DNA from 3 places in the Undibacterium sp. SXout7W genome. Region 2 is predicted to be linked to each of the others. Evidence: predicted binding sites of a transcription regulator. Region 2 holds the regulator's gene; each other region holds the start of a gene.
What was found. Region 2 encodes LexA, which represses DNA repair genes until DNA is damaged. Its sites were predicted from a motif close to ACTGTATNNNNATACAGT; they were not measured.
Positions count from the first base shown of each region.

Region 1 (10,692 bases), on a different contig from region 2:
GAAACTGGCCAGCGGACGCATTTTCGAGGCGGATGAGCAGCGGGCCGGTGCAGCCGTTTGCATTATTGGTGAGACAGTCCGGCGTGAAATTTATAGCGGAACCCCGGGACGCACCGGTCTGGGAGAATTATTGAGAGTGAAACAATTCTCATGCACCGTGATTGGTATTCTCGCCGCCAAAGGGCAAAGTGGCATGGGAGACCAGGATGACACAGTACTGTTACCATTGCACACACTGCAGCGTCGCGTTACCGGCAGTCGCCGTGTCGATATGCTATCGATCTCAATGCAAGATGGTGCTGACAGCACACCACTCAAAGCCAGCTTGCGGCAATTGATGCGCGAACGGCGAAAACTGGCTGAGGGCGATGATGATAACTTCAATATCTTTGATACCCAGCAATTAGCAGAAACCCTCTCAAGTACCATGGGCGTACTGACGAGCTTGCTTGGGGCAGTCGCGGCGGTGAGTCTCTTGGTCGGTGGTATCGGTATTATGAATATCATGCTTGTCAGTGTTACTGAGCGTACACGCGAAATTGGTCTTCGCCTTGCAGTCGGTGCATTAGAAAACGAGGTATTGTTGCAATTCCTGATTGAAGCCGTAGTACTGTCTGCACTTGGTGGTGTAATCGGTATATTGATTGCTACCGCTGCATCCTATATTCTGTCTGGCGTGATGAGCGTACCCTATATCTTCGACACCACGATCAATCTGCTGTCACTTATGTTCTCGGCCTTTATCGGAGTCATCTTTGGATTTTTCCCAGCACGCAGAGCCGCACGAATGGATCCGATTGTTGCTTTGCGTCACGAATGACTTGAACTCTCTTCTTAACAAAAATCCCTGCTTCTGGTCGCAAGCTCCCCCAACAGATGGGTCAGGTCTACGAGTCGCATCGCTATCAGATGCTTCACATTATTCTGGCTCTGCCAGCGTCCGTATACGCCGATCAGTGAAGCACCATAAATCTCGCGACGGAACTGTTCCACTATATCTGGCCAGCAAATCACGTTGACTGTTCCTGCCTCATCCTCGATCGTTAAAAATACTACGCCTTTTGCTGTCTGGGGCCGCTGGCGTACAGTCACTATTCCACACCCTCTTGCAAACATACCGTCTCTACTGCTCGACAAAACGTTAGAACTCAAGAATTTCATGCTCCGTAGCTGCTCCCGAAGTAACGCTAATGGATGTCGCCCCAATGTCAGGCCCAGACTTTGATAATCAGCGACCATCGTTTCTCCTTCCATTGGTGCCGACAGTGTGAGTTCGTCTTCATGGACACGAGCATCTCTCAACAATCCTTTGTCTGGAATACTCACAACCGACTGCCATAAGGCTTGGCGGCGATGACCTGCCAGTGATTCCAGAGCATTCGCTTTAGCCAACGCCTGAATATCATTGCTATTGAGTTTCGCCCTGTCTGTCAGATCACTGACATTCGTGAATCGTTGAATGGCTCTGGCCTCTTCGATGCGCCAGGCAGTTTCTTGCTGAAGTCCGTTGATATTATTGAGTCCAAGCCGAACTGCGTGCTGTTGATTGGTCATGAATTCCAGGCTGGTATCCCAGGTACTAATGCATACATCAACGGGTCTCACGGTCAAACCATGTCGCTGTCCGTCTTGTACTAAAGTTGATCTCGAATAAAATCCCATGGGGAAGCTATTTAACAGGGCGCAAAGAAATGCCGCTGGCTCATGGCACTTGAGCCAAGAACTGGCATAGGCAAGCAATGCAAAGCTGGCTGCATGGCTTTCAGGAAATCCGTATTCAGCAAAGCCTCGAATCTGCCCAATAATACTGACAGCAAACTCTGGTGCATAGCCACGTTCGGCCATGCCTTCGGTGAGCTGACGTTCAAACTGCTCAAGATTGCCTTTCCGTTTCCATGCCGCCATGGCTCTTCGTAGCGCATCAGCTTCCCCTGCGCTGAAACCCGCTGCTACCATGGCGATCTGCATCACCTGTTCCTGGAAAATCGGCACTCCCAATGTTCTGGACAAGACCGCTTCCATGTCTTTACTTGGATACGTGACTGGCTCCATGCCTAATCGGCGTCTCAGGTAGGGCTGAATCATACCGCCTTGTATCGGGCCCGGTCTGATAATGGCCACTTCGATGACCAGATCATAATAAGTTCTCGGTCGCAGGCGAGGCAGCATGGACATCTGTGCGCGCGACTCTATCTGAAAAACGCCAATGGTATCGGCAGCACAAATCATGTCATACGTTGCCTGGTCTTCTGCCGGAATATCGGATAACTCGAAACGTTCACCTCTCTGTTCAGAAACCAGATCGAGAGTACGCCGTATGCAACTGAGCATCCCCAGAGCGAGAATATCAATCTTGAGTAATCCAACAGCATCCAGATCATCCTTATCCCACTGCACGATACTACGATCTTCCATTGCAGCGTTTTCTATCGGAACAAGGCGTGATAATTTCTCATGGGAGATCACAAATCCACCCGGATGTTGTGACATGTGCCGGGGGAATTTCATCATTTTATCGGCGATGTCTGCCCACTTTTGTGCGATTGCCGAGTCAGGGTCAAAACCACAGTCCTGCAAGCGTTGCACAAGGTCAGCACTGCCTCCCCAGCCATTGCGGGCTTTCGCCACTTTTTCTACGATCGCGAGATCTATACCCAGAGCCTTACCAACATCACGCAAAACGCTCTTTGGGCGATAAGAAATGATCACTGCCGTTAAGGCAGCTCTCAGGCGGCCGTATTTATTGTAGATATACTGAATCACTTCTTCGCGACGCTGATGCTCAAAATCTACGTCAATATCTGGTGGCTCGTTTCTTTCCTTTGAGATAAAACGTTCAAATAACATGGTTCCCCGAGCTGGATCGACTTCGGTAATGCCTAAGCAATAGCAAACGGTCGAATTGGCTGCGCTCCCGCGCCCTTGACAAAGGATGTGTTGGCTTCTTGCAAACCGTACGATGTCATACACTGTTAAAAAATAAGGTTCGTACTTGAGCTCTTCAATGAGTTTTAATTCATATTCAAGTTGAGATTGCACGTTGCCAGGAATACCCGCAGGAAAACGCCAATTGGCACCCACATAGCTTTCTCTCCGGAGATAGCTGGTCACTGTTTCACCCGCAGGAACAAATTCTTCCGGATACTCGTACTTCAGCTCATCTAATGAAAACGTACACAGTCCGGCAACTCTGAGTGTTTCGTCCAGAGATTCCCTGCTATACAGATTTCCTATCCGGAAACGTGAGCGTAAATGTTGCTCGGCATTCGGTGCTAGTTTGTATCCACATTCAGAAATAGTGAGCCCATGACGGATGGCGGTCATGGTGTCTTGTACGGGCTTGTACGACCGCACGTGCATGCATACATCCCCTGTGGCAACGACTGGCAAACCATATTGCTGAGCGACATCGTCGATCACTTGTTTGTGACGTTCATCCTTGGATCGGTGATGCAGACTTAAGCCAATACGTGCGCGCCCTGGACAGGTGTGCACCAGCCAGGCGGCTTGCAAGGCAAGCGTTTCTGCATCAATGCCATAGGCAGGTGCCAGTATGAGCTGGCAGTCTGGCATCCCTTTTAGGTGTGACAAATCACCTGTTGGGTGAGCAATGTCTTCAGGCTTGATGAGATAGCTGCCTTTTTCTGCTCTGGTGCGTCCGACGGTGATCAGTTCGCATAGGTTTCCATAACCATTTTTATTCATCGCCAATACGATCAATAGAAAAGGTGATGCGTGATGCTCTGGTGTAATGCGTATCTGGCTACCGATAATCAGATGAATATCATGTTTTTTTGCTTCCACGTGTGCTTTGACGATGCCAGAGACACTACATTCATCGGTAATCGCAATGGCATGATAATCGAGCTTGGCGGCACGCTGAATCAAGTCTTCCGGTGAGGAGGCGCCATGCAGAAAACTGTAATGCGTCAGGGTTTGAAGTTCAGCGTAGGCTGGTAATAAAGAAGGTTTTAGCATGGTGATGAACACAAATCAGGCAAATAATCCATGCAGGAACCAGCAAGGATCGGATGTCCTCTCCAGATAGACCCAGTAGCATGTCGCATCGTTTCCCTGTGCAATATAGTAGTCACGAGCGACCATAGCATCGTCATACCAACCACTTTCAATACGCTCAGGGCCTTTGATCATCTTGAGTGCAGAGCCATAGAATGGCCGGTTATCCCTCACTAAAAGTGGTATCGGTTTTTCCAACAACCAGAACGGACGCTCAAAGTCGCCATGGTAAACATTCTGCCTGGGACATTGGGTCGCCACGGATACCCAGCAATTGGCACGTTCAGGCCGATGATCTGCCAGAGGGGACAGTGTCAGGACGTTATCTTTACCCAGTCGTGCCACTAATAACTCGAGCAGGCGATTATGATCCTCTGGGGAACCACCTGGCTCAGGAAACAGTGCATGAGTGGGAGGCAGCATATCGGCTAACTGTATGACTTCAAGACGCAGTGCGATGACCGGAGCAGTCAGTTCTATCCTCCCTAACCGTTCTTTTAAGAGGTGAATCAGATGGTCTTCATGCCATGCGGGTTCTGCCAATGCGATTTCTATTCGTGTTGGTGCAATAGCAGCACGACCTCTTTCGTGTTCCAGAAAAAGTACAAAGCAGGAAACCGCCTTTTGTAGGGAAACCAACCAACCTAGCAACTGCAATAGCAGGCGGTGAGAGCCAAACAACAGCGCTTCCGTATGCTCAATACGATCATGGGTTTCCAGTCGCGCGGAGAATGTTAGCGGTGCTTTAATCCATTCAAAGAGTTCAGGTGCCAGACCATACGCTTTATCTATCGCTTCCAGCAATCGCTTATTGGTACGACGCTGTAATCCTGCCCGGGGCAGTTGACGCAACTGTCCTATGGTGTTACAGCCTATCCCTTGAAGCCATTCAGCATAGGCATTAGCAGACGGTAACAGCAGAACAGGCAGACAATTCAGGTACCGTTCCATGGTGCCAGCCTGGATGGCACGTCTTGCACGAATAGCTGGATTGTTGTCTGGTGCTCTTGAAAGCAGCCATGCTGCCATAGCAGTGGGTGCTGCGCCCATGGTGACGGTAAAGCCCAGTGTACGAATACATGCGTGTATTTGTCGACAAATAGCGCCAGGGCCACCAAACAGAGCCAGACTGGCAGTGACATCCATCAATACACAAAAATCATCTGTATGAGTCACCTCTGGTGTGAACCGTAGCAAAGTCATTGTGATGACATTGAGCGCAATGCTTTCTTTTTGCAAATCACGATCCAGCATAATCACTTCAGGAGCAATGGTCGCCACACCGTTTCGACGCATAGCGGGACGCACGCCAGCAGCTATCGCTTTCCGCGTCGCTGTCAAAACATGATCTTGCTCAATCAGGACATAAGGGCCAGGCTCAGACCAGGAGGGTCTGATGGCTTCCAGCGGCAAAGATCGCAGGTGCAGGCAGATCCACATGCGCATGATGGTGTTCCGTTGTGTTGATATGACGGCTGACAGGCATGTCAGGCAAATGGATTAGATGTACGGTGTCAGAATGCGATCCCTGTCGTTTGATGATTTCTATATGAATCCCTGCCCGTGCCGGTCGAAGCGATAAACGTAGCGGCGCTGGTGAGGCATCTCTATGCGCCGAGATGGGCCGAAAAAGAAAAAAATAAGTATCTGTTGTTTGTGCTGCCAGATTCAGTCTGCGCAAGGCCTCAGAGCGGATATTTGATTGCCAGAGAAGTACCGCACCACAACTCCCATTTTTAAGAATTTGTTCTGCTGACCAAAGAGCGTCTGCCGTCACGGTTGTTTTTATCCAAATGAGCCTTTCTGCAGGCCAATTCCAGTCTTGGCAAGTCAGACCATTCGGTATATGCGGTGGCTGGATAAGAGCTATACGGTGAGTCTTTGCGATTGCTGCCAGTATAGGTTTCAGGAACTGCATCTCGCCTACGCCAGCCTGCTGTACCAGCAATTCGATTAAAGCAGAACGCGGCCAACCACCATTCGGCAACTCAGCATCAAGCTTGGTAAAACCAGATGATAATGTGGATGTCTTATGGACCGCCATTTCGCTGGCACGCCAAATCGCGTGCGGCATTTGACCCAGCACATGAGGCAGATTGAAGTAAGTGTGAGACTGGGAGAGCATGAATTTGTCGCTGATAAGTTAGTTTTTTAAATTATACTGATTAAATATACAGTATTTTCTTAAAAAATTAAATATCGTCTTTATTTCTCGCTACCAGATTTTTTGGAATCAAATTATTTCTAATAGTATTTTTAAAAATGAATGCATTGGCCTTAATGTGGCAAAGGATGTAAATTTTACCGTCATGGCGGTTTAGTTGGCTGGCGTAGAACGCTTCAGCAAGCGATAACGTAACTGACTAAGTTGGCTAGGACTAAATTGAATAGCATGTACTGTTACGTAAAAGCTCTGAATTCAGCCTTAAAATAATGGAAACGAATATACGAAAATCGAAGGGACGCGAATTCATGAAAACGCAAGCAAATATTACGAAAATGTTTGGTACAAACTAGGCAAACGTCTCGCGATGGCATATTTGATGGGAATTTCCAAATACTCCGCGTTAGTTCAATGAGAAAAATCAAAGAGCGGATTCAGCGCCTGTAAATAAAAGTGTGTAATTAATTTTGGCCAATGAACCTCCTATCGTGAGGAACTACCAAAATGACAACAAACGCAATAAAAAGAAGTCAGTTCCAGGTGCTTGCCAAAGATTTGGCGACAGGCACTCAACCGCTTTGCTATGGAATTTGGTGAGCACATTAACGCTCATCAATAGATCCGCGAGAACTTACACAGATTTTTTACAGGCTCGGTAGAGCGTTTTTTAGCTACATCAAGCACTTTAAAAGAGTCTCCACTCGATATAAAAAGTGGACAACAGTTCCTGTCGTTTACATGTCAGATACTTTCTTCTGATTGCTGGTCATCTCCAGCGGTTGTACCCATGCGTCGAATTGAGCCTCGTTAACATATCCAAGTGCCAAAGCGGCAATCCGCAGGCTGCTACCTTCATGTTGAGCTTTTTTTGCTATGGCAGCGGCTTTCTCATAGCCGATATGACTATTCAGCGCAGTCACCAGCATTAGATTGCATTCAATATTTGCACTAATACGCGCTAATTCAGGCTCGATTCCAACCGCACAAAATCGGTCAAACGCTGCACAGGAATCGGAGAGTAGCTCTATGCTTTCTAACACGTTATGCACCATCACCGGCTTATAGACATTCAGCTGAAAATTCCCTTGTGAGCCAGCAAATGCAACGGAGGCGTCGTTGCCGAAGACCTGTACGCATACCATTGTCAGCGCCTCGCATTGAGTAGGATTAATTTTGCCTGGCATGATAGATGATCCTGGCTCATTTTCTGGAATATGCAGTTCACCAATGCCACAACGTGGGCCGCTCGCCAGCCATCGTATGTCATTCGCCATTTTCATCAGACCACCTGCTAATGTTCTGAGTGCCGCTGACACTTGTACTAAAGCATCATGGGAGGATAATGCAAAAAATTTATTCACCGCAGAACGAAACGGTTGCCCCGTCAATTCAGCGATTCGGCTGGCAGCCAGATCGCCAAATTGTGGATGTGCATTTAAGCCCGTACCAACTGCCGTGCCGCCAATTGCCAGATCGTATAGACCCGGTAGCGCTGCATGCACTGCTGCCAGGCCAAAATCGATTTGTGCTACCCATGCGCCGATTTCTTGTCCGAGCGTAATGGGCGTTGCGTCCTGTAAGTGCGTACGACCAGTCTTCACTATCTCCGCATATTGAATCGCTTTACCATCAAGGGTATTGCGTAATTGTGTAACAGCAGGAAATAAGCGGTTAAACAATTCACTCACTATGGCAATATGCATTGCAGTCGGAAAAGTGTCGTTGGAAGATTGACCACGGTTCACATGATCGTTAGGATGAACGGGAGTTTTGGAACCTAGTACACCACCCGCAATTTCTATGGCCCGATTAGAAATGACTTCATTCGCATTCATATTGGATTGCGTTCCGGAGCCAGTTTGAAATACGACTAAGGGAAAATGCCCATCAAGTGATCCATTAATTACTTCATCTGCGGCTTGGATGATCCATCCAGCAATTTGTTCTGGCAATTCACCTAATTGTGCATTCGCTTCAGCTGCGGCTCGTTTAAGTACGCCCAATCCGCTTATCACTGGTCGTTGCCAACGGAAACGTGCAATACCTATAGGGAAGTGGTGAATAGATCTTTCTGTCTGTGCTCCCCAGTAGCGATCAGCAGCAACTGCAATACTTCCCAAGGAGTCAGTTTCGATTCTGCTTATAGTCATGGGTGAGTCCTTTTTGCAGTCAAACGGTGATTAATGCTCGTTATGAGTATGATTGGTTTTAAACCGGTTGACGCTCTAATTTCATATTCATTAGATATCAAATAGCTCTCATTATTGGTTCGTTTTCAGACGAAGCCATAGTAAAGCTGAAAAAAGCCGAAAATGGAGCAGATCAATATTTTAATATTCACAGCATGATGAAATTAATAAAACGGAGTTTTTAAAATAACACTCCAGTTTTCGCTTGCATATTAAAAATGTCATATCATCGTTTATGCTGGCACTTTACTGACAACCTGAGAATATAAGGCGATAAAAATCAACACATCAAATAACATACCAAAAAAAATATACAACACGGGCAAAAACAGGAGTGAGAAATGTTGCAATATCAGCATGTGAAGAACAACCTGGCAAGGAACTAGAATCAAAAAATAACCAAGGATATACAGCGTGTACATTATTTTCTGTAAAAGGTTGACCTTCAACACATAGTATCCAAAACTCAACATAACCGGAGAGGCTACAAGCACAACATATCCCATACCAATTAAATCAATACTATGGCTCAGTATCGTATAAGGAAAAAAATTGGGGAAATAGAAAAAGAAGAGTAAAGAAAAAACTTGGACAGTACACATAATCCGTACCAGATATTTTAACGGAAGCCTTGATTTATCCAGCCAAAACGACCCGATCCAAATAAGTAAAACTAAGAAAAAACTCAGCCACAAAATACTGATGTCTGGCATATAAGTATAGTGGTTAACCGACCACTGAAAACCAGGATGGGCAAGATCCAGTTGTTCATTTGAGGTCACAAACGGAATCGCTAATTGCTCACAAAAAAAAAGAATACTTTTCTGCCAAAACTTCAAAATATAAAATTTCAGAAAAAATAATGCGCCACAAAATGCTAACGGTAAAAAAATAATCTGCAGCAATAAGAATGGTGGCAGTGAAAGCGCCCCTAATGACCGATGCGGATTGCTCTGTGCATGCTGATGCTTTATTTTTTCTAAAGCCTGCAGTCCAGCCTGTAAAGCAGCATCCTGAACTTTTGCTTTTACCAATATTGTTTTCATGTCTGGCTCAAGTCAAAACTGATAAAAAAAACCAACATGCGCCCCAACCCTCTCATACAATGGATTACTGTATCTTTCTACGCTGAGTAAATAACCTGTATCTGCGTTAAGCCAGTGATGCCATAAAACACTGACTTCACGACTTTGAAAATTCACAATAGACTGTGCCGAAGATATTTGTTGGTAGGCCTCCCCGCCCCAACCGCCACGGACTGTCAGCAAATTTTGCTTATCCCGACCATATGTGACTGCAATAAATTGTTGATGTGTTTCAACTTGACCGGGATTACTGCGATTAAATCTGATACCACCTTGGAGAATCCATGGCTTTTCAAAATAATATGTCGCACCTAAATTAATATTACGATCTATATGTCCATCTGGAGAACTGTAATAGCCGATGCCTAAAGAACTTACAAAATTTCGTTTATCAAACCATTTTTTATATAAAAAAAGATCACTGCGCACATGTGGAAGATAGAAAGATCCGTTACCAGCTCCAACGGATACTCTTGCAAACCAATCATCATTAACGGTGATCGTATCTGCCACACCTAAAAAGTGGCCCGTTTGATTAAATTCTTTTTTAGAAGAAAGCTCAACTTGAAAAACCTGCCGACCTACTCCATAGACACCACTCAATGAAATATCTTTCCATGCTGCATAATCATTCGTCAGGTATTGCTTTCCGATGCTGAGTTCAAGTGAGCGGACTGGTTTAATTTGATCTTGTTGCGCTAGAATTACAGCGGGATTTTCAAACTCATAGCTTGAATTATTTTGCTGTTGCGCATACGCTTCATGACACAAAAAAAGCATACTAGCGAACGTAAAAAAAGTGAGGTAAGTTGTTTTCATGTTGTGTCCTTGTTGAATCAAATTGCCAATGTTCGTCACTACATATTGAATTCATTACAGCGATATTCCACCTTCTGAATACACATTCGCACTTGGCAAATGACCCGCTAATAGAGCAACTGAAGATATCTCCTGAGTCAATACGTCCACAATATGCCGCGCGCTATGTCCATCACCAAAGGGGCTCTCATTCAATTGCATCTGGCGATAAAATAGTGGATCGGAAAGAAGTAACTCCGCCTTATCCAGAATCAGATCAGTGTCTGTTCCAACTAGCAGCGCGCCCCCTGCATCAACTAATTCCTGTCGCTCGGTACTTTTACGTGTTATCAGTACGGGCTTCCCGAAAGCGGATGCTTCTTCTTGAATACCCCCTGAGTCAGTTAATGCAAACTCACATCTGACGAGAATAGCGATC
Region 1 covers NZ_JBMPPF010000015.1:27,358-38,049, reverse strand. The annotation lists gene ACO0LB_RS14295 (ABC transporter permease) at 1-820, shown strand, start outside; gene ACO0LB_RS14290 (error-prone DNA polymerase) at 835-3,978, opposite strand; gene ACO0LB_RS14285 (Y-family DNA polymerase) at 3,994-5,463, opposite strand; gene imuA (translesion DNA synthesis-associated protein ImuA) at 5,396-6,142, opposite strand; gene fumC (class II fumarate hydratase) at 6,916-8,331, opposite strand; gene ACO0LB_RS14270 (hypothetical protein) at 8,604-9,416, opposite strand; gene ACO0LB_RS14265 (YaiO family outer membrane beta-barrel protein) at 9,429-10,274, opposite strand; gene wecB (non-hydrolyzing UDP-N-acetylglucosamine 2-epimerase) at 10,329-10,692, opposite strand, start outside.
Region 1: a site for LexA is predicted at 6,178-6,195, ahead of imuA (translesion DNA synthesis-associated protein ImuA). Genes of this name have one in related genera too.

Region 2 (10,692 bases):
CTCGGCTTGCTGGTGGATGATGCGATTATTGCTGTTGAGATGATGGTGCGTAAAATGGAAGAGGGTTTCTCCCGCTTCGATGCTGCGACTTTTGCGTACACATCAACGGCGATGCCGATGTTGACAGGCACATTGATTACGGCGGCTGGCTTCTTACCGATTGGCCTTGCCAAATCAGCGGCAGGTGAATACACATTCTCTATGTTTTCAGTGAATGCACTGGCATTAATCATTTCGTGGCTGGCTGCGGTTTTGTTTACGCCTTACCTCGGATTTTTATTGTTGAAGATCAAGCCTCACAATGCCTCTGAAAAGCATCTGGAGCTATTTGATACGCCATTTTATAGTCGCTTCAGAGTGTTGGTGCAATGGTGTGTTGAGTGGCGCAAAACGACTATTGCAATTACATTGGCTGTATTTGGTCTTGGTGTATTCGGATTTAATTTCATTGAACAACAATTTTTCCCGGATTCCAGTCGTCCGGAGCTGATGGTGGAATTGTGGTTGCCGGAAGGTTCTTCATTTGCGGCGACGGAGGCTCAGGCGAAAAAATTTGAAACTTTCATCAGAAAGCAAGATGGTGTTGAGAGTGTAACTACCTATGTCGGCACTGGTAGTCCGCGGTTTTATATGCCATTAGACCAAATATTTCCGCAAACGAATGTCTCTCAACTTGTCGTGCTGCCCAAAAATCTGGCGGCTCGCGAGGCCTTACGTCTGAAAATTGTACAGATATTTAAAACCGATTTTCCAGATGTACGTGGTCGCGTGAAGATGCTGCCGAACGGGCCGCCGGTGCCATATCCTGTGCAGTTCCGTGTCACTGGACCTGAGGTTGCCAAAGTCCGGGAAATCGCGGATCAGGTGAAGCAGATCATGCGTGAAAACCCTAATGCGATCGGTGTTAACGATAATTGGAATGAGTCCGTCAAAGTGGTTCGTATAGATCTTGACCAGGATAAGATGCGAGCCATCGGTGTAACATCGCAAACGGTGATGCGCGCTGCTAATACGATTTTGACGGGTTCTAATGTGGGGCAATTCCGCGATGGCAATAAGCTGATTGATATTGTTGTGCGTCAGCCCGTTGATGAACGTTCGACCATTAATGCTCTGGATAATGCAAACATTCCTACAGCAAGTGGAAAATCTGTTCCTTTGTCTCAACTTGCGCGCATTCAGTTGGTGTGGGAGCCGGGTGTCGTCTGGCGTGAGGGTAGGGAGTGGGCTGTCACCGTGCAGTCTGATGTGGTGGATGGAATTCAAGGGCCAACTGTATCTGGGCAGATATCACCCAAGCTTAACGCTATTCGGGCGACCTTGTTACCAGGTTTTAAAATAGAGCTGGCCGGCGCTGCTGCAGACAGTGGCAAGGCGCAAGACTCTATTGCTGCGAACGTCCCTTTGGTGATTTTTATCATTTTCACTTTGTTGATGTTGCAATTGCATAGTTTTTCCCGTGCTTTACTGGTGTTTTTGACTGGTCCGTTAGGTGTGGCTGGTGCAGCAATGGCACTGTTAATATTGCAGAGGCCGTTTGGATTTGTTGCGCAACTTGGTGTTATTGCCTTGTTTGGCATGATTATTCGTAACTCAGTCATTTTGATTGACCAGATTGAGCACGATATACAGGCTGGCGAAAATCCCTGGGATGCCATTGTCGAATCAGCAGTGCGACGTTTCCGGCCCATTATTCTGACGGCAGCGGCGGCAGTGTTGGCAATGATTCCGCTGTCCAGATCGGTGTTCTGGGGGCCGATGGCGGTTGCAATTATGGGCGGCTTAATCATTGCCACAGCGCTGACATTGTTATTTTTGCCTGCTCTTTATGCAGCTTGGTTCCGGGTAAAGAAGCCGGTCTAATAAGTAAATACGATTGCATGTGGCGCCTGAAAAGATACTAAGCGTTTTCTTATGGGTATCAAAAAAATGCGGCACATTGATTCAAAATCCAGTAGAATATTGGGTTGGAGTTGTAATGCCACATGCAATAGTTTTGGGCGACGCTTGAATATCGGGTCGCCCTTTGCTTTTGTACCGGTTGTGCTGGATGTGTACCGGTATGTAACATAACTCATCCCGCGAGGATGGCGAAATTGGTAGACGCACCAGGTTTAGGTCCTGACGCCAGCAATGGTGTGGGGGTTCGAGTCCCCCTCCTCGCACCACAGAATTTTTACTATTTGGACGATTTTCATGGCAACTGCAGTTGAAACTTTAGATAAATTGGAACGCCGTCTTACAATTTCTTTCCCGATCGCTGATGTGCAATCGGAAGTAGAGAAACGTTTGAAAGTGCGCGCACGCTCAGCAAAAGCACCAGGTTTTCGCCCAGGCAAAGTGCCAATGAAAATGGTTGCTGCACAGTACGGCTATCAGGTCGAAACTGAAGTATTGAATGATAAAGTTGGGCAAGCATTCGCTGTTGCTGCAAACGAAAACAACCTGCGTGTTGCAGGTTATCCTAGCATTGAGCCAAAATCAGGCGAATCCGTTGCTGAAGGCACTTTGGCATTTGATGCTACTTTTGAGGTTTATCCAGAGATCGTCGTTGGTGATTTATCTGGCGCTGAAGTCGAGCAGGTAAAGTCTGAAGTGACAGACGCAGAAATCGACAAAACAATCGACATTTTGCGTAAACAGCGTGTTCATTACCACGTTAAAGGTGAGCAAGGTGCTCATGGTGACGGCGGTGCTGATCAGTCCGCGCAGAATGGTGACCGTGCTACTGTTGATTTCGTTGGTAAGATTGATGGAGTTGAGTTTGCAGGTGGTAAAGCTGAAGGTTTCGCTTTCGTTTTGGGCGAAGGCCGCATGTTGCCTGAGTTTGAGGCTGCAACGATTGGCTTAAAGGTCGGTGAGGCAAAGACTTTCCCATTGGCATTCCCTGAAGATTACCACGGTAAGGATGTTGCGGGTAAAACAGCTGAATTCACTATCACACTGAATAAACTTGAGTGGGCACATTTGCCAGAGGTTGATGCTGAGTTTGCGAAAATGCTCGGCGTGGCAGACGGTGATCTGGTTAAAATGCGCACTGACATCAAAGAAAATCTCGAACGCGAAGTTAAAGGTCGCGTAAAAGCAAAAACCAAAGAAAGCGTGATGGACGCATTGGTGAAAGCCGTTTCTTTTGATGTTCCTAAGTCATTGATTTCTCAGGATAGCGAGCGTCTGGCTGAAATGACACGTCAAGATATGGCGCAGCGCGGCATGAATGTAAAAGATGTTCCGTTTCCAACAGAATTGTTTAATGCTCAAGCAGAGCGTCGTGTTCGTTTGGGCTTGATTTTGGCTGAATTGGTAAAAGCTAATAATCTGCAGGCTACACCAGAGCAAATTAAAGCGCAGGTTGAAGATTTTGCACAAAGCTACGAAGACCCTCAGCAAGTAGTAAAGTATTATTTTAGCGATCGTAATCGTCTGGCAGAAGTTGAAGCTCTTGTTTTAGAAGAAAACGTCGTCAACTATGTGTTGGGTAAATCAAAAGTAACAGATAAGACTTTGCCTTTTGATGAATTGATGGGCAATAACGCACAAGCTTAAGTAAAAGGAAATCACATGACAGGCATCATCCGTAATTCGGCGTTGGATACAAATATGCTGGGCATGGTGCCTATGGTGGTTGAGCAGAGTGGTCGGGGCGAGCGTTCATATGACATTTACTCTCGGCTTTTAAAAGAGCGCGTCATTTTCTTGGTTGGCCCTGTTAATGACCAAACAGCTAACCTTGTCGTTGCTCAGTTGTTATTTCTAGAGAGTGAAAATCCTGATAAGGATATTTCTCTGTATATCAACTCTCCTGGTGGATCGGTATCTGCTGGTATGGCGATTTACGATACGATGCGCTTTATTAAGCCTGATGTTTCCACTCTTTGCACTGGCTTGGCTGCATCGATGGGGGCATTTCTGCTCTCAGCAGGTGCTAAAGGCAAACGTTTTTCTTTGCCTAACTCGCGTATTATGATTCATCAGCCGTTAGGCGGTGCGCAAGGTCAGGCATCTGATATCGAAATTCAGGCTCGTGAAATTCTCTATTTGCGCGAACGTCTGAATGGTATCCTGGCTGAAAATACAGGGCGTAGCTTGGAGCAGATCGCAAAAGATACTGACAGGGATAATTTTATGTCTGCAGACGCTGCCGCTGAGTATGGCCTGATCGATAAAGTGCTGACTCATCGTACTTGATTATTTTATATATTCCGAACGCCCGCTCCTCGAAGGTCCGGGCGTTTTTTTATTCTGCTTTATAATGGCGGTAAAAGTTTTATTGTACGGTTCAGAGAAGGCGCGATGACGAAATCGGTTTTTACAGGTAATATGTTTTTCGTTTCGATTTAGATTAATTTTGTTTATTTTATATTCGTATCATGCCCGATAAAAAATCCTCCAGTGGCGAGAAGCTGCTCTATTGTTCGTTCTGCGGCAAGAGTCAACATGAGGTTAAAAAACTGATTGCAGGGCCTTCCGTTTTTATTTGTGACGAATGTATTGATTTGTGTAACGACATCATTCGTGATGAAGTATCTGAAATCGACAATATTGCAAGTGCAAAGACCGAATTGCCAACGCCGCAAGAGATTACTGAATTGCTGGATCAATATGTTATTGGTCAAAAGACGGCAAAGCGGATCCTTGCTGTCGCTGTTTACAACCACTATAAACGGTTAAAGCATCTTGGTAAAAAAGATGATGTGGAGTTGTCTAAGAGTAATATTTTGCTTGTAGGGCCAACTGGTTCAGGTAAAACTTTGCTTGCGCAGACATTGGCTCGTATGTTGAATGTGCCATTTGTCATTGCTGATGCAACGACCCTGACCGAAGCTGGCTATGTTGGTGAGGACGTTGAAAATATTATCCAGAAATTATTGCAAAATTGCAATTATGAAGTGGAGCGTGCTCAAAAAGGAATTGTCTACATTGATGAGATCGATAAAATCTCCCGCAAATCGGATAATCCTTCCATCACCCGCGATGTATCGGGAGAAGGTGTTCAGCAGGCTTTGTTGAAATTGATCGAGGGAACAATGGCGTCTGTGCCTCCGCAAGGCGGGCGCAAACATCCTAATCAGGATTTCATTCAGATCGATACGACAAATATTATGTTTATTTGTGGTGGTGCATTTGATGGCTTGTCAAAAATCATTTCAGATCGTTCTGAGAAGAGCGGTATTGGTTTTTCCGCTAGCGTTAAGAGTCAGACTGAAAAAAGTGCCAGTGAGGTGATGCAGGATGCTGAGCCTCAAGATTTGATTAAATTTGGCCTGATTCCGGAATTGGTAGGGCGTTTGCCTGTCATCGCAACTCTCAATGAGCTCGATGAGGCAGCGTTGATTCAAATTTTGGTTGAGCCAAAAAATGCCTTGATCAAGCAGTATGCAAAATTACTGGAAATGGAAGGCACTGAACTTGAAATTCGTCCGGCCGCACTTCAGTCTATTGCAAAAAAGGCTATTGCACGTAAAACCGGTGCGCGTGGATTACGTTCAATTCTGGAGCATGCTTTGCTGGACATTATGTACGACTTACCAAGTCATCAGAATGTTGCCAAAGTTGTTATTGATGAAAATACGATTACTAATGCTGCGAAGCCATTACTGATTTATCACGAGCAACCTAAAGTATCTGGTGCTTGATTTTCTGGTTTTAATATAAAAAAAGGGAGAAATAGCTCCCTTTTTTTATTGGGCTATTCAACACTTTATTTTTATTCGAAGTAGAATGAACTGAGAAAACATTCAGGCTTCATTCGCCAAGCTACTCGGAGAAGCTCTCTGTGTAGCTTTTTTGTTTTTTTCTGATGGTGGGCTTGTGTTTTGGCCTAGTGCGCCAACATTATTAATCAGTATTTATGAAAGGTGCGCCATGACGACTACTCTCATTACCGAACAAGTTCAACTGCCATTATTGCCTTTGCGCGATGTGGTGGTTTTCCCTCATATGGTAATTCCTTTATTTGTTGGTCGCCCAAAGTCAATTAAGGCTTTGGAGGCTGCGATGGATCAAGGAAAAAGCATAATGCTTGCAGCGCAAAAGGCTGCAGCCAAAGATGAGCCTTCTGCAGATGATATATACGAAATTGGTTGTGTCGCCAATATTCTGCAGATGTTGAAATTGCCAGACGGAACCGTAAAAGTATTGGTGGAGGGTTCTCAACGAGCAAGAATCCAAAAAATTACGGATTCTGAATCCCATTTCACGGCAGAAGTAACGCCTGTTGCGACTGATGGTGGAGATGATTCAGAGGTTGAGGCAATGCGCAGAGCGATTGTTCAACAATTTGATCAATATGTAAAACTGAATAAGAAGATTCCTCCTGAAATTCTGGCATCTCTTTCTGGTATCGATGATGCAGGTCGACTGGCTGACACGATTGCAGCGCATTTGCCTTTAAAGCTTGAGCAGAAACAGGTCATCCTTGAGATATTCAGTGTGACGAAGCGCTTGGAGCATTTGCTTGGGCAGTTGGAGGGTGAGCTTGATATTTTGCAGGTCGAGAAGCGGATACGCGGCCGTGTCAAGCGTCAGATGGAAAAATCGCAGCGCGAGTATTACCTGAATGAGCAGGTGAAGGCTATTCAGAAAGAGTTGGGTGAAGGCGAAGAGGGGGCGGATATCGATGAGCTCGAAAAGAAAATTATCGCTGCCAAAATGCCTAAAGAGGCAAAAGACAAGGCTCAAAATGAGTTAAAGAAACTCAAAATGATGTCGCCGATGTCGGCAGAAGCAACGGTTGTTCGTAACTATATAGATACAATTGTTGGGTTGCCTTGGAAGAAAAAATCTAAAGTTAATAACGATTTAACCAATGCTGAAAAGGTGCTTGAAGATGAGCACTTTGGCTTGGATAAGGTTAAAGAGCGCATTCTTGAGTATCTTGCAGTTCAACAACGTGTTGATAAGCTGAAAGCACCTATACTTTGTCTGGTAGGTCCTCCTGGTGTTGGTAAAACATCTCTGGGTCAATCGATTGCGCGTGCGACGAATCGTAAATTCGTCAGAATGGCACTGGGAGGTGTGCGTGACGAAGCTGAAATTCGCGGTCATCGCAGAACTTATATTGGCTCTATGCCAGGAAAAATTTTGCAAAGTCTGGCGAAAGTTGGTGTCCGTAATCCCCTTTTCCTCTTGGATGAAGTCGATAAAATGGGTGCTGATTTCCGTGGTGATCCGTCGTCCGCTTTGCTGGAAGTATTGGATCCAGAGCAAAATCACACATTTTCCGACCATTACATTGAAGTTGATTTTGACTTGTCCGATGTGATGTTTGTGGCAACGTCCAACTCGTACAATATTCCAGCTGCTTTGTTGGATCGTATGGAGGTGATACGTCTTTCCGGCTATACCGAGGATGAAAAAACAAGCATTGCGCAGAGGTATCTGTTGCCAAAACAGATCAAGAATAATGGCTTAAAAGACGGTGAAATCACCGTGGCGGAAAGTGCAATCCGCGACATTATTCGTTATTACACGCGTGAAGCAGGTGTGAGATCACTTGAGCGGGAGATTTCAAAAATTTGCCGTAAGGTGGTCAAAATGTTGCTTCTTAAAAAGAACGAGAAAAAGGCCACGGTTAATTCCAAAAATCTTGATAAGTATCTCGGGGTTCGTCGCTATGACTTTGGTGTGGCAGTCAAGGAAAATCAGATAGGTCAGGTGGTTGGCTTGGCTTGGACTGAAGTGGGTGGAGATCTGTTGACGATTGAGGCTGTTTCCATGCCAGGGAAGGGCGGAGTTATTCGCACCGGAACGCTGGGTGATGTGATGAAGGAATCAATTGAGGCTGCCCGTACGGTGGTGCGTAGCAGAGCTAAGCGTTTGGGTATCAAACCTGATGTTTTTGAAAAGAGTGACATTCACATTCATGTACCAGAAGGAGCGACTCCAAAAGATGGTCCTTCTGCGGGTATTGCAATGACTACTGCATTGGTTTCTGTTTTTACTGGAATCCCTGTCAGAGCTGATGTCGCAATGACTGGTGAAATTACTCTTCGTGGTGAAGTTTTGCCGATTGGTGGTTTAAAAGAGAAATTGCTTGCAGCTCATCGTGGTGGTATTAAGACGGTATTAATACCCGAAGAAAATGCAAAAGACCTTACTGAAATTCCGGATAACGTAAAAAATAAGCTGGAAATCATTCCTGTTCGTTGGATTGATAAGGTTCTTGAAATTGCGTTGGAAAGTCAGCCTATTCCTTTAACTGATGAGGTGGTTGCTGCAGTTTCAGCTCCGGCGGCAGAAGTTCAGTCTGACCCCGTAGTTGTGAAGCACTGATCACTGTTCCTAGCTGGTTCGTAAATAAAAATGCCCGATCAATATTTGATCGGGCATTTTTCATATTTGTTGCTGAAAGTGTCTGATAGCGATTAGATGGTGAAATGCTGCGGTACTTATATTACCTATAAATCTACAATCAAACCCAGCTTCTCATGAGCCCTACTGCCAGCCCTTCAAGAGAGAATTCTTCGTCTTCTTCCTTTACTTTGATGACTGAATATTCGGGATTCTCGGGTATGAGTTCTATATTGTTACCATTTTTTTTATAACGCTTTACTGTTACATCATCACCAAGACGGGCTACCACAATTTGTCCGTTTCTGGCCATATCTGTCTTCTTGACTGCGAGCAAATCTCCATCGAGAATTCCGGCATCTCGCATGGACATCCCGCGTACTTTTAGCAGGAAATCCGGTTTTGCTGAAAAAAGTGCAGGATCAACCTGGTAATTTGCCTCGACGTGTTCACTGGCTAAGATGGGTGATCCAGCCGCAACTCTTCCAACTAACGGTAGATTCAAATGTGCTTGTAAAGCAGGTGTGGAGGTAGGTACGCCCGGGAGATGGCTGGATAAATCTGATTCCAATAGCCGAATCCCTCGGGAAGTGCCTGCCGCTATCTCGATGACTCCTTTGCGAGCGAGTGCCTGAAGATGTTCTTCAGCAGCATTCGTTGAGCGAAATCCAAGTTCGCTGGCGATTTCAGCACGAGTGGGCGGGAAGCCGGTATTCTGAATGGCATCTCGAATGAGATTGAGTATTTGTTCCTGGCGAGCGGTCAGTTTGAGCATCGGATTACCTGTGGCAATAATTGCGCCAATTGCGCTGTATATAAAAACAGTCTGTATTTTTATACAGTGTCTTCATATATGCAAGAAAAAACAGAGTCAAATTATTTTCTTTACTGAAAATAAGCTAAGTCTCTGTATTGTTTGAATAAAATTGTAAAGTAGGTTATTATTATCGGCTTTCCTCTTCCTGCACTCGTCTTGACGCCGAGGCGGGCTATTTTTATTGTCCACAAGGAGAATATATGCGTCATTATGAAATCGTATTTATTGTACATCCCGATCAAAGCGAGCAAGTTCCTGCAATGATCGAACGTTACAAAGCTAGCGTTGTTGCACGTGGTGGTCAGGTTCACCGCGTTGAAGACTGGGGCCGTCGTCAATTGGCTTACATGATTCAAAAATTGGCCAAAGCACACTATGTTTGTTTGAATATTGAGTGCGATGCAGAAACATTGCTCGAGCTGGAAACAGCATTCAAATTTAATGATGCCGTTCTGCGTCACCTGACAGTCAAAATGAAAAAAGCTGAAACAGCACCATCTCCAATGATGAAAGCGGTTCAGAAAGAAGATGCAGCTAAAGCTCAGCGCGTCGAAGCGCCAGCTGCTTAATTTCATTTGATTTGAAAAAGGTCGTATAAAAAATAGTGAATCAACTGACAGTTGTAGCTCGTGTCATAGAGAAATCGGCGATACGATATACGCCAGCTGGAATACCGATAGCGTCGGCAATATTGATGCACAGTTCTCAGCAGGTGGAGGCTGATAAAAAGCGATTGGTTGAATTTGAAATTTCTGCGCAAGCAGCAGGTGAAATTTCAGGTCAGTTCCACGAGTTGCCTTTAGATGTCGAAGTTGTGTTCACAGGTTTTTTAGTACGCAAAAATCGCAACAGCAAAAGTCTCGTATTCCACGTGAATGAAATACGGACAAATTTACTAGATTAGGAGCCACAAATGGCATTCGGTAAAAAATTTGATAAAAGCAAATTGAAACAAAAGCGCCAACAACAAAACCCTTTGTTCAAGCGTAAAAAATTCTGCCGCTTTACAGCAGCACATGTAGAAAAAGTTGATTACAAAGATATCGACACATTGAAAGATTTCGTGCAAGAAAACGGCAAAATTATGCCTGCACGGCTGACTGGTACTAAAGCATTGTACCAACGTCAAGTTGATACAGCGATCAAGCGCGCACGCTACTTAGCGTTGCTGCCATATACTGATCTGCACACAGCGTAATTGACGACAAGGTATTAGGAGAAAAATATGCAAGTTATTCTGATGGATAAAGTCGTTAATCTCGGCAATCTGGGTGATGTAGTTCGTGTTAAAGATGGTTATGCACGTAACTTTTTGATTCCTCAACGTATGGCTCGTCGCGCTACAACTGCAGCCGTTGCTGAGTTTGAAGCGAAACGTGCTGAGTTGGAAAAAGCAGCAGCCGCAAAATTGGCAGCGGCTCAAGCGCAAGGCGAAAAATTGGGTGGTTCTACTGTTCAGATCTCTCAAAAAGCCGGTGTTGACGGCCGTTTGTTTGGTTCTGTTACTAACGCTGATATCGCTGAAGCATTGACTAAGCAAGGTTTTGCAGTAGAAAAAGCGCAAGTTCGTTTGCCACAAGGTC
Region 2 covers NZ_JBMPPF010000008.1:37,336-48,027, reverse strand. The annotation lists gene ACO0LB_RS09465 (efflux RND transporter permease subunit) at 1-1,863, shown strand, start outside; tRNA gene ACO0LB_RS09460 (tRNA-Leu) at 2,082-2,168, shown strand; gene tig (trigger factor) at 2,197-3,546, shown strand; gene clpP (ATP-dependent Clp endopeptidase proteolytic subunit ClpP) at 3,562-4,188, shown strand; gene clpX (ATP-dependent Clp protease ATP-binding subunit ClpX) at 4,371-5,636, shown strand; gene lon (endopeptidase La) at 5,866-8,274, shown strand; gene lexA (transcriptional repressor LexA) at 8,414-9,067, opposite strand; gene rpsF (30S ribosomal protein S6) at 9,310-9,678, shown strand; gene priB (primosomal replication protein N) at 9,714-10,013, shown strand; gene rpsR (30S ribosomal protein S18) at 10,023-10,307, shown strand; gene rplI (50S ribosomal protein L9) at 10,335-10,692, shown strand, end outside.

Region 3 (10,692 bases), on a different contig from region 2:
GATTCCTTGCGATAATTAAGCTTGAGCAGCAGCGGCAACAACCTTCTGCGCTGCTTCTTCCATCGTGTCAGCTGCGATGATAGGCAGACCGGATTCAGCAAGCATTTTCTTGCCGATATCTTCGTTTGTGCCTTTCATACGTACAACCAAAGGTACTTGCAATGACACTGCTTTAGACGCAGTAATCACGCCTTCTGCAATCACGTCACAACGCATAATGCCACCGAAAATATTCACCAGGATGGCTTTCAAGCCTGGGTTTTTCAACATGATCTTGAATGCTTCAGTCACTTTTTCTGCTGTTGCACCACCACCTACGTCGAGGAAGTTGGCAGGCTCGCCACCGAACAGTTTGATGGTATCCATGGTTGCCATGGCCAGACCAGCACCGTTGACCAAGCAACCGATATTGCCGTCGAGGGAGATGTAAGCCAAGTCAAATTTGGAGGCTTCGATTTCTGCCGGATCTTCTTCATCCAGATCGCGGTAAGCAACGATTTCTGGTTGACGGAACAAAGAGTTTGCATCGAAATTGAATTTCGCATCCAAAGCGATCACTTTGCCAGAACCAGTCAAGATCAAAGGATTGATTTCGGCTAAAGAGCAATCTGTTTCCATGAATGCTTTGTACAAGCCTTTTAACTGAACGCGTGCGTCTTCGATAGAGCCTTCTGGCACACCGATTTTGCGGGAAATATCGTCCGCTTCTGCATCTTGCAAACCAGCAGTCGGATCAATCGCGATGGAATGAATCAGCTCTGGATGGGATTCAGCCACTTCTTCAATATCCATGCCGCCTTCAGAAGACGCCATCAATACCACGCGTTGGCTAATACGGTCAGTCACCATACTCACGTACAGTTCTTTCTTGATGTCCGCACCTTCTTCGATCAACAGGCGACGTACTTTTTGGCCTTCAGGGCCAGTTTGATGCGTCACCAGTTGCATCCCCATGATCGCATCTGCGTATTCACGCACTTGCTCGATGGACTTAGCAACTTTAACGCCGCCGCCTTTACCACGGCCACCAGCGTGAATCTGCGCTTTTACGACCCAAACTGGTCCGCCCAGAGTTTCAGCCGCTTTGACTGCTTCTTCAACGGACATGCATGGGATACCGCGCGGTACGGTCACTCCGTATTTACGGAGGATTTCTTTACCCTGATACTCATGGATTTTCATACGACTTCCCTTCAGACACTGAGGTATAAATAATTAAATAAACAAACTAGCTGGGTGATTATGCATCAGGCATTTTTTTTGCCCAACGCGGGTAATATTGCACAACCGCTGGCCCATCGAGACGAAGTGCATGGCAACGATCAAGCTGAAACGGTTGTTTGGTTTCTTTGGAATCACTCGCGCCGTCGCGCGTGTCGATCACGTCCCCTGCAAAGGCTTGCATTGCAGCGGTAGGAAGAATTTGTGCCAACTCTGTCAAATGTGTACACCCATGAATACCTGCCATACGCTCCTTAAGCTTTTGGCGAAACTGTTGCATTAAGTTGAGACCAATGAGTTTTCGGTATTCGGGAGAGATCGTTTCGCAGTAACCTGGATAAGGAACCGCATCAGAAACGGCGTTAACATCAACAATATTCAGTTGCAAATCAATAGTAATGCGCAGGGTAAGGTTGTGCAAAGCCTCGCCATTCTGGCGAATGCCTGAAGCCAAATGTATGTCACGAGGCTTGTGATCAGTAATGCGTGCATCAAGATCCCACAATCCATCATCGCGCGAATATGCATCGATGCAGATTGCGCGTGTGTGTCTCAATGTGCGCTTTGTCGGTGAAGATAATGGCATCATGCCTGCTGGCGACTATAGATATAAGTAGCCACAATTGCGTGTCGTTACCGCAGTTTCTACGATAACAGCCGCTCCTGCGGCGCTGCAAAAAACCTCAGGATTTTAGCACAGCTAATTCAGGAACTCACTTACCACGCTTATTTTTTACGCTACGTAAGTCTATATAAGCCGATTTATGACAACGCCTCATCCTCAAGACGCCCTGCACGCAAGGCTTCTTGTATGGCTCGACCTGAAAATCCGCGTTGTTGTAAAAATCTGGATTGCTTTAATTTCTCAGTCTGATCTATCGGGGCAACTGGAAATTTTTTATGCAATACATCAATTGCCCTACTCGCCTCTGTTCCAATTAAGACCTGCCTGACCCGGTTGACATCTTCCTCATGGAGTTGATGACTTTGCAGCTCTGCCAAAATACGATGGTTACCAAATCTGGATGAGCGCCTATGAACCAGAGAATCAGAAAATCGCTCAGAGGAAAGAAATTGTGATTGTTCCAGCCAATTCAGTATTGAATCAATATCATCAGTTTCTTCAACATAAGATAATAGTTTGCGCCTTAACTCAAGACGACTGTGCTCACGCATAGACAAATATCTGAGCGCTCTGGCTTTCAAACTGATTTTTGGTTTCATGGAGAAAATTAAAAACCGGCATTATTTAATGAAAAATAATGCCGGTTAATATTTATTTGATACTTATTTAATAATTAATGCTACATCCCAAAAACATTGATCAGGCAACACTGCCTTCTATATTGATTGGTGGCAGAATCGGTACACCAAGATGGGCACGTACTTTATTTTCAATTTCATATGCCAATTCAGGATGCTCTTTCAGGTAATTACGCGCGTTGTCTTTACCTTGGCCAATGCGCTCCCCATTGTAGCTATACCAAGCTCCCGCTTTTTCCACAATTTTTGCATCCGCACCTAAATCGAGAATTTCACCTTCACGCGATGTACCTTCGCCATACATGATATCGAAATGCGCTTCTTTGAAAGGAGGTGCAACTTTATTTTTAACCACTTTCACTTTTGTTTCGTTACCAACAACCTCGTCACCTGCCTTGATTGACCCTGTACGGCGAATATCCAAACGAACAGACGCATAGAACTTCAGTGCATTACCACCTGTGGTTGTTTCAGGGCTACCAAACATAACACCGATCTTCATTCGGATTTGATTAATAAAAATCACGAGCGTATTTGTACGCTTGATACTGCCAGTCAATTTACGCAATGCCTGAGACATCAGACGTGCTTGCAAACCCGGCAAGGAATCTCCCATGTCGCCTTCAATTTCGGCACGTGGTGTTAATGCTGCTACCGAGTCAATGACAACAAGATCCACACTGCCGGAACGTACCAAAGCATCAGTAATTTCTAATGCCTGCTCGCCAGTGTCTGGCTGAGAAATCAAAAGATCATTTAAATTGACACCCAGTTTTTGCGCATATCCGACATCCAGGGCATGTTCAGCATCAATAAAGGCGCAAGTGCCACCCAATTTTTGCATTTCAGCAATAGCTTGTAGCGTGAGAGTTGTTTTTCCCGAAGATTCTGGTCCGTAAATTTCGACAACACGTCCTCGTGGCAAACCACCAACGCCCAAAGCGATATCCAAACCTAATGAACCAGTAGAAACAACTTGTATTTCTTCCACTACTGCACCATCGGCCATACGCATCACTGAACCTTTACCGAACTGCTTTTCGATTTGTGCTAGTGCTGCAGCCAGTGCTTTGCTCTTTTCAGAGTTGTTATCCGGTTTCTTATCGTCCATAAATTCTTTCGTTTGATGAGCCGCGTAATAGAGAGATACAGAGAGATTCGAGATAAATACAAGATCGTTTCTGCGTTTTTCAGTACTGTATAAAAAAACAGTACTTTATGCAAGCGACATTTTAAAAATCTCTGCTATCAAGAATCGGTGCATGCATTCAAAACTGAATATTGAGAAGAAAGTGTAATTTTTATGCGGTCTTCGAAGCAAAAATCATTTACAACCAAACTCGTGTTATTTGTCAGCTTACTTCACACACAAACATTAATGCCGCCGATAACTAGTGTCATCTGGCGGCATCTGCTCTCAAAACCACGCTGGCGTTGATTTGAGACGGGGCAACTGCAGTATCAGATTTGGACTCTGGTACCTAATTCAATGACGCAGTTATTTGGCAAACGGAAAAAATCCACCACACTGCCAGAATTGCGCGACATGATGGCGAACAATATTTCTCGCCAGTGAGCCATGCCCGTACCCTTGGTTGGCACGACGATTTCGCGACTCAAAAAGTAGGAGCTTTCGAACAAATTCAACGCCAGCCCGTGCGCCTGGCACAATTCAAGTGCCTTAGGTATGTCAGGCGTGTTTTTAAAACCGTAATTGATTTTAACGCTCCAGAAACTTGGTGCCAATGGCTCAACCTGAACCCGTTCCTCAAAAGGAATCCACGGCACATCATGAAATACCACCGTCAAAATCAGATTTCGTTCATGCAATACCTGATTGTGCTTGAGGTTATGAATTAATGCCTGCGGGACAGTTTCAGGATTCGCTACTGCATAGACTGCTGTGCGTGAAGAGCGTGGAATACTATCGCCAGACAAAGCGGTAATGAAGGGCAACAATTCTGGATCATTATGCCGAATACTGTCGATCAGCAATTCGCGGCCGCGACGCCAGGTTGCCATGACAAGGAAAATCGCTCCTCCCATTGCCAGCGGAAACCAGCCGCCCTGAAAAAATTTCAGAGAACACGATAACACCAGCAAAATATCGAGTGTCAAAAATACTGCTGTCGAACTGATTGCGATTGGCAAGGGTAATTTCCAACCGTGGTGAATCACAAAGAAAGTCAGCATCGTAGTGATTAACATGGTGACGGTCACAGCAATACCATATGCAGCAGCCATTGCCGATGAGTTGCCGAATCCCAGCACCGCCAACAGCACGCCAGCCAGCAAGACCCAGTTAACGCCCGGCATATAGATTTGGCCGATTTCCTTGGCAGAGGTGAAGTTGACTTGCATGCGAGGCAGCAAACCCAGTTGCATCGCCTGCTTCGTCATGGAATATGCGCCAGAAATCACTGCCTGCGATGCGATCACTGTCGCCACGGTTGCCAGCATCACGGCTGGTATCAGTAAACCAGAAGGGAAAAGGCGGAAAAATGGATTTTCAATCGCTGCCGGATCGCGCATTAATAAAGCACCCTGCCCCATGTAATTGATCGCCAGCGAAGGTAATACCAAACCAGCCCAGGCCAGTTGAATCGGACGCTTTCCAAAATGTCCCATATCCGCGTACAAGGCTTCGGCACCAGTGAATGCCAACACAATTGCACCGACAACAACAAAAATATGCCATCCTTGCGATGTCAAAAACCGGATGGCATATAAAGGATTGAGCGCAGCCAGTATGGCAGGTTGCTGAATAATTTCGACAATACCCGTTGCTGCCAGCACACCAAACCAGACAACAATCACAGGACCAAACAATTTACCAACGACAGCCGTACCGTAGCGCTGCACACCAAACAAGCCAATCAGAATAGCAATAGAAATCGGCAAAACGTAGGGTTTAAAGCTGGTTGAAGCGACTTCCATACCTTCGACAGCACTGAGAACAGAAATTGCCGGAGTAATAATGCTATCGCCATAAAATAAGGCAGCACCAAACACACCGGTCAACAATAGCACCACGCGTTGCTGGCCAGTTCCACCTGCGGCCTTTGCTGCGAGCGCTGTCAGTGCCATGATGCCGCCTTCACCACGATTATCTGCCCGTAGTATCAGCAAAACATATTTGAGACTGACAACCATCATCAGGCCCCAGAAAATGACCGACACGGCACCAATCAGATGCACCGAATCCAGAGGTACCCCCGTAGCGGGACTAAATACTTCTTTCATGGTGTACAAGGGACTTGTACCGATATCACCATACACCACTCCCAAAGCGCCCAGAGTGAGTGCTGCAATACTTTCGCGACCAGAATGTTTACTCATAACTATCCTGAAAAATTGATCAGATTGCCACTATCTGCGCATCGGTATTAGGAAAGCATAAGGAAAATCTGAAATGCTCACTCCACCGAAAACCGTTGCGACTACACCACAGCCAGACGATAACCCACGCCTGTATCAGTAAGCAGGTAGCGAGGTTCCGCTGGGTTGATTTCGATCTTGGCTCTTAATTGCGCCATATACAGACGCAAATAATGCGTGTGATCGACATATTCATCCCCCCATACGTCAAGCAGTAATTGCCGGTGCGTAACGACCTTGCCACTACTGCGGACCAGGCGCGCAAGCAGATTGAATTCTGTTTTTGTCAAATGCAAAATTGCCTGTCTGAGAATCACCTGGCGCGTATTCAGATCTATCTGCAAATCATCGAGTTTGTACTCAGTCACCGCTGCAGATAGTGCAGTGCCACGGTGCCGCAGTGCGACGCGTATACGCGCCAGTAATTCACCAATACTGAAAGGCTTGGTCAGATAATCATCAGCACCGACATCCAGCAACTGAATTTTTTGTGCTTCCTGATGCCTGGCCGAGATGACCAGAATAGGAAAACTATGCCGCTGACGAACTTCCCGCACCAAATCTGCACCATCACCATCAGGTAACCCGAGATCGAGCAGCAACACATCTGGCACAGCGTTATTCAACATGGCAGTTGCTTCACTCAAAGACACCGCCGTTTGAACATCGAAGCCTTCGACAGACAAGGATGCCCGCATCAAAGCACGGATTTCTTTATCATCCTCGACAATCAGCACACGCATGCTCACAGCCTATCCTCCGCTGCGACTGGCTGAGCAGCATCCACTGGCAAACTAACAATAAAACTACTCCCCCCCCCGCTACGGCGCCGCAAGACCAAATCGCCCTGATGGGCTTGCGCAATCGCTCTACACACCGCCAAGCCCAATCCAGAGCCACGTTGGGTGGCCCGATCCGCATGGTCTCCACGAGCATAGGGTTCAAAAATATGCTGTTGCTCCTGTTCAGAAATTCCAGCTCCCCGGTCTTTTACAGCAATCAGCATCCATTCTTGTCCAGAATCATCTTTCGACAAACCAACCGTCAGATAAACACTTTGCTCTGTATATTTCAATGCATTGTCGAGTAAGTTTGTAATTAATTGCGCAATCAACACGGGATCAAGTTTAAGCAAGGGCAAACCATCCTGTAAACGGCATACTATGCGTCGCTCAGGGTCATGCTGACGTAAACGTGCCAGAACAGTGCCGATAATTTCTTCCATTGATTCCCAGTCACGTCGCAATGTTTGTGATGAATTCGACAAACTAACCAGTTGCAAGGTATTTTCAGTCAGTGTCGATAAGTGCGCCGCTTCGCTGGCAATACTTGCTAACAGACGTTCTTGCTCATCCGCATGTAATTTATCGTGTTGCAATTGCAAAGCGGATGCGGCTCCGACAATCACCGCAAGTGGCGTGCGCAGATCATGAGAAATTGCTGCCAGAAAAATACCCTGCAATTGCTGCCGCTGGGCTTCACCACGTGCAATCAGCATCGCAGACCGGAGCTGCAAACGCGATAATGCTTGCCCCAGGATAGAACACAAAGCCGATGCGTGCTCCCTGCCACTCTCATCTTCTGCTGACACCTGTTGTATACACACTGCGCCAGCAGGCGCAACACCGCGAGCAGACTCACCAAGCGGTAAATACCACGCATCCAGTTCAGACCAACGGCCGGTACCAGCGCCGATCACTGCCACTTCTTGCATACAACAAGCAAGCCCATCACGGATTATGTCGCTGACTGCCGACGAATTTGATCCTGTCGACGAGGCCATCGTAATAACAGCGGGCTTTCCATTAGTTCCGGCCAACAAAATAACGTGCTCACCAGCAAATGCTTCTGTCAGTGCCTTTTTCCCCAAAGCCACAACATCTGCCGGCTCATTCGCCTCTGCTAATTCAATCGCCAGGCGCTGCAACTGCCGCGCTCGTCGCTCATTCAAACGTGCTGTTTCCGTTTCACGTCTCATCCCTGAAGACAAGCGATTAATCACTAATGCAAGTACCAGCATCGTTGCCAATGCAATCAGATGTTCTGTATGCTCAACCTGAAATGTCCAGCGTGGGGGAACAAAAAAGAAATTCAATGCGGCAACAGCACTCAGCGCGCAAACAATCGCCGCGCCCCATCCCAGATAGTACGAAGCAATCACAACGGCCAGCACATAAAACATGGACTGGCTGACCAATGACACTGCGTGGTCAAGGACGAAACTGATGAATGTTGCTATTGCCAGCAACAGAAGCAGCAAGAAAGTATCGCGCAAAAAACGATACTGCAATCGGAGCAGGGAGGCTAATTTCTTCATATATTCAGGCTACCATAGCCGACAGTAGAATCTCTTAAGGAATGAGAGTAACGACAAAAAAGTGCTGATCACACCTTGAGACGCCGTATAAATCACACCCTGACATGAAAAATGCCCGACATTCATTGTCGGGCATTTTATTTTATTGAACCGTTACGTTATCGGAGTTTTTTTAAGTCTCCCAAAAAGCCAAACGGAATCACCTACATTCTTCACAATGAGTCAGTTCCTGCTGAGTCCATGCTTAGTTCCGGATCTCCAGCGCACGATTCAGGCTTAATGCAGCCAGTGAGCAGGCTGCGCCAGACAAGAGATAAAGGCTGACATATTCCAGACCAAAGTGTGAAGATAAACCAAGTGCAACCAGCGGCGCAAAACCCGCACCGACCAACCAGGCAAGATCAGATGTCAGTGCAGCACCAGTGTAACGGTATTTTGTCGAAAAATTTGCCGTCACAGCACCGGATGCTTGTCCATAAGACAATCCCAGAACAGCAAACCCCATGAGGATGAACACATTCTCACCGATATCACCGGCGCTGAGCAGCGTTGGGACAAAGCCACTCAAAATCGCAATCAATAATGCAATACTGCCCAGTGTACGCCGACGCCCAAAACGATCCGCCACAATTCCAGACACCACCACACCGACAGCCATTAACGCTGCGCCAGCCATTTGTATCATCAAAAAGCCACTCAGAGAGCGCTCGGAATAAATCGTAATCCATGACAGTGGAAATACGGTGACCAAATGAAACAAAGCATAACTAGCCAACGCAGCAAGCGCACCAATCAAGAGATTACGGCCTTGAGAGCGCGTCATTTCGACAATACCGGTTGGTTCCAGCTCCCGTTCATCCAGCAAATGACGGTACTCATTCGTAGAGACCAGTCGCAAACGCGCAAATAAGGCGACAACATTGATCGCAAAAGCAACATAAAACGGATAGCGCCAGCCCCAATCTAAAAAATCTTCAGTAGAAATATTGGATAAAAGATAAGCAAACAAACCTGCTGCGATCATAAAGCCGACTGGCGCCCCAAGCTGCCCTAGCATGGCATACCAGCCTCGCTTATTTTCTGGGGCATTTAATGCAAGTAACGACGGCAAGCCATCCCATGAGCCCCCCAGAGCCAGCCCCTGCCCTATGCGCAACAGGGACAACAGAATCAAGGAAGTCATGCCCAGGTGCGCAAACGTAGGCAAAAAGGCAATCCCTGCCGTTGAGAGCCCGAGTAAGAACAACGCCATGGTCAATTTGGCCTCACGCCCCAGTCGTCGCTGGATTTCCATAAAAATCACGGTACCAAATGGACGTGCCAGAAAAGCGAATGAAAAAATGACAAACGAATACAGCGTTCCTTCAAGTTTTGGCTCAAATGGAAAAAAAACCGAAGGAAATACCAGTACCGATGCAATCGCATAAACAAAGAAATCAAAGTACTCGGAAGCGCGTCCGATGACGACACCAATCGCGAGTTCCCCTGGAGCAATTGATGAGTGGTCTGATCGGGTGTTTCTGGCAGGCTGAGTCGAATTCGCAGAGGAATTTACCTGAAATTGTGTGTGCAGTTCGTTGCTGCTGATGATGGCCATAATTGTCTCTGTATTTTTAGTTAAACAATCGACGAATGCCATCCTTTCCAGGTGCTCAGAAAGGTAGGACAAAACGTCCAATCGCCAAGGTATGCCCGTAAGAGTACATTAGCACAAATTTTTATACGTATTGATATATCTCAACATGACTGCATTATTCGCTCGTCGCGGATTGGCTCTCTTGACTATCGGTTTGTTGGCAGGATGCAACACCGTCGTCATGAACCCTTCTGGCGACATCGCTGCACAGCAAAGCCACCTCATCTGGGTCTCGACACTGTTGATGTTACTGATCATCGTGCCGGTTATCCTGCTGACCATCTTTTTTGCCTGGAAATACAGACAAAGCAATACCAGCGCTCCCTATGAGCCTGACTGGGATCACTCAACGCAGCTTGAACTCGTGATCTGGGGCGCTCCGCTTCTGATCATTATTGCGCTGGGGCTGATTACCTGGATCAGCACCCATACGCTGGACCCTTACCGTAAGTTGTCACGTCTGGATGAAAACCGGCCTGTCACTGCTGAAACGAAGACCTTAAATGTGGAAGTCGTCGCACTTGACTGGAAATGGTTGTTTATTTATCCAGATTTGGGGATTGCGACGGTCAACGAATTGGCAGCGCCAGTCGATATGCCTATTCGCTTCAAAATCACTGCCTCCAGTGTCATGAACTCGTTTTACATTCCAGCACTGGCAGGGCAAATCTATGCAATGCCGGGTATGGAAACAACATTGCACGCGGTGATCAACAAACCTGGTGAATTCGAAGGCTTTTCAGCCAACTATAGCGGCGCTGGTTTCTCTGACATGCACTTCAAGTTTCACGGCTTGAGCAATGAAAAGTTTGATCAATGGGTTGCACTGAACAAAGCCAGCACAACAACACTGAACCGTACAGGTTACCTGGATCTG
Region 3 covers NZ_JBMPPF010000001.1:213,267-223,958, reverse strand. The annotation lists gene sucC (ADP-forming succinate--CoA ligase subunit beta) at 16-1,197, opposite strand; gene ACO0LB_RS00970 (DUF2889 domain-containing protein) at 1,241-1,807, opposite strand; gene recX (recombination regulator RecX) at 1,984-2,445, opposite strand; gene recA (recombinase RecA) at 2,546-3,595, opposite strand; gene ACO0LB_RS00955 (potassium transporter Kup) at 3,946-5,823, opposite strand; gene ACO0LB_RS00950 (response regulator) at 5,925-6,605, opposite strand; gene ACO0LB_RS00945 (ATP-binding protein) at 6,608-8,179, opposite strand; gene ACO0LB_RS00940 (MFS transporter) at 8,424-9,776, opposite strand; gene cyoA (ubiquinol oxidase subunit II) at 9,922-10,692, shown strand, end outside.
Region 3: a site for LexA is predicted at 3,680-3,697, ahead of recA (recombinase RecA). Genes of this name have one in related genera too.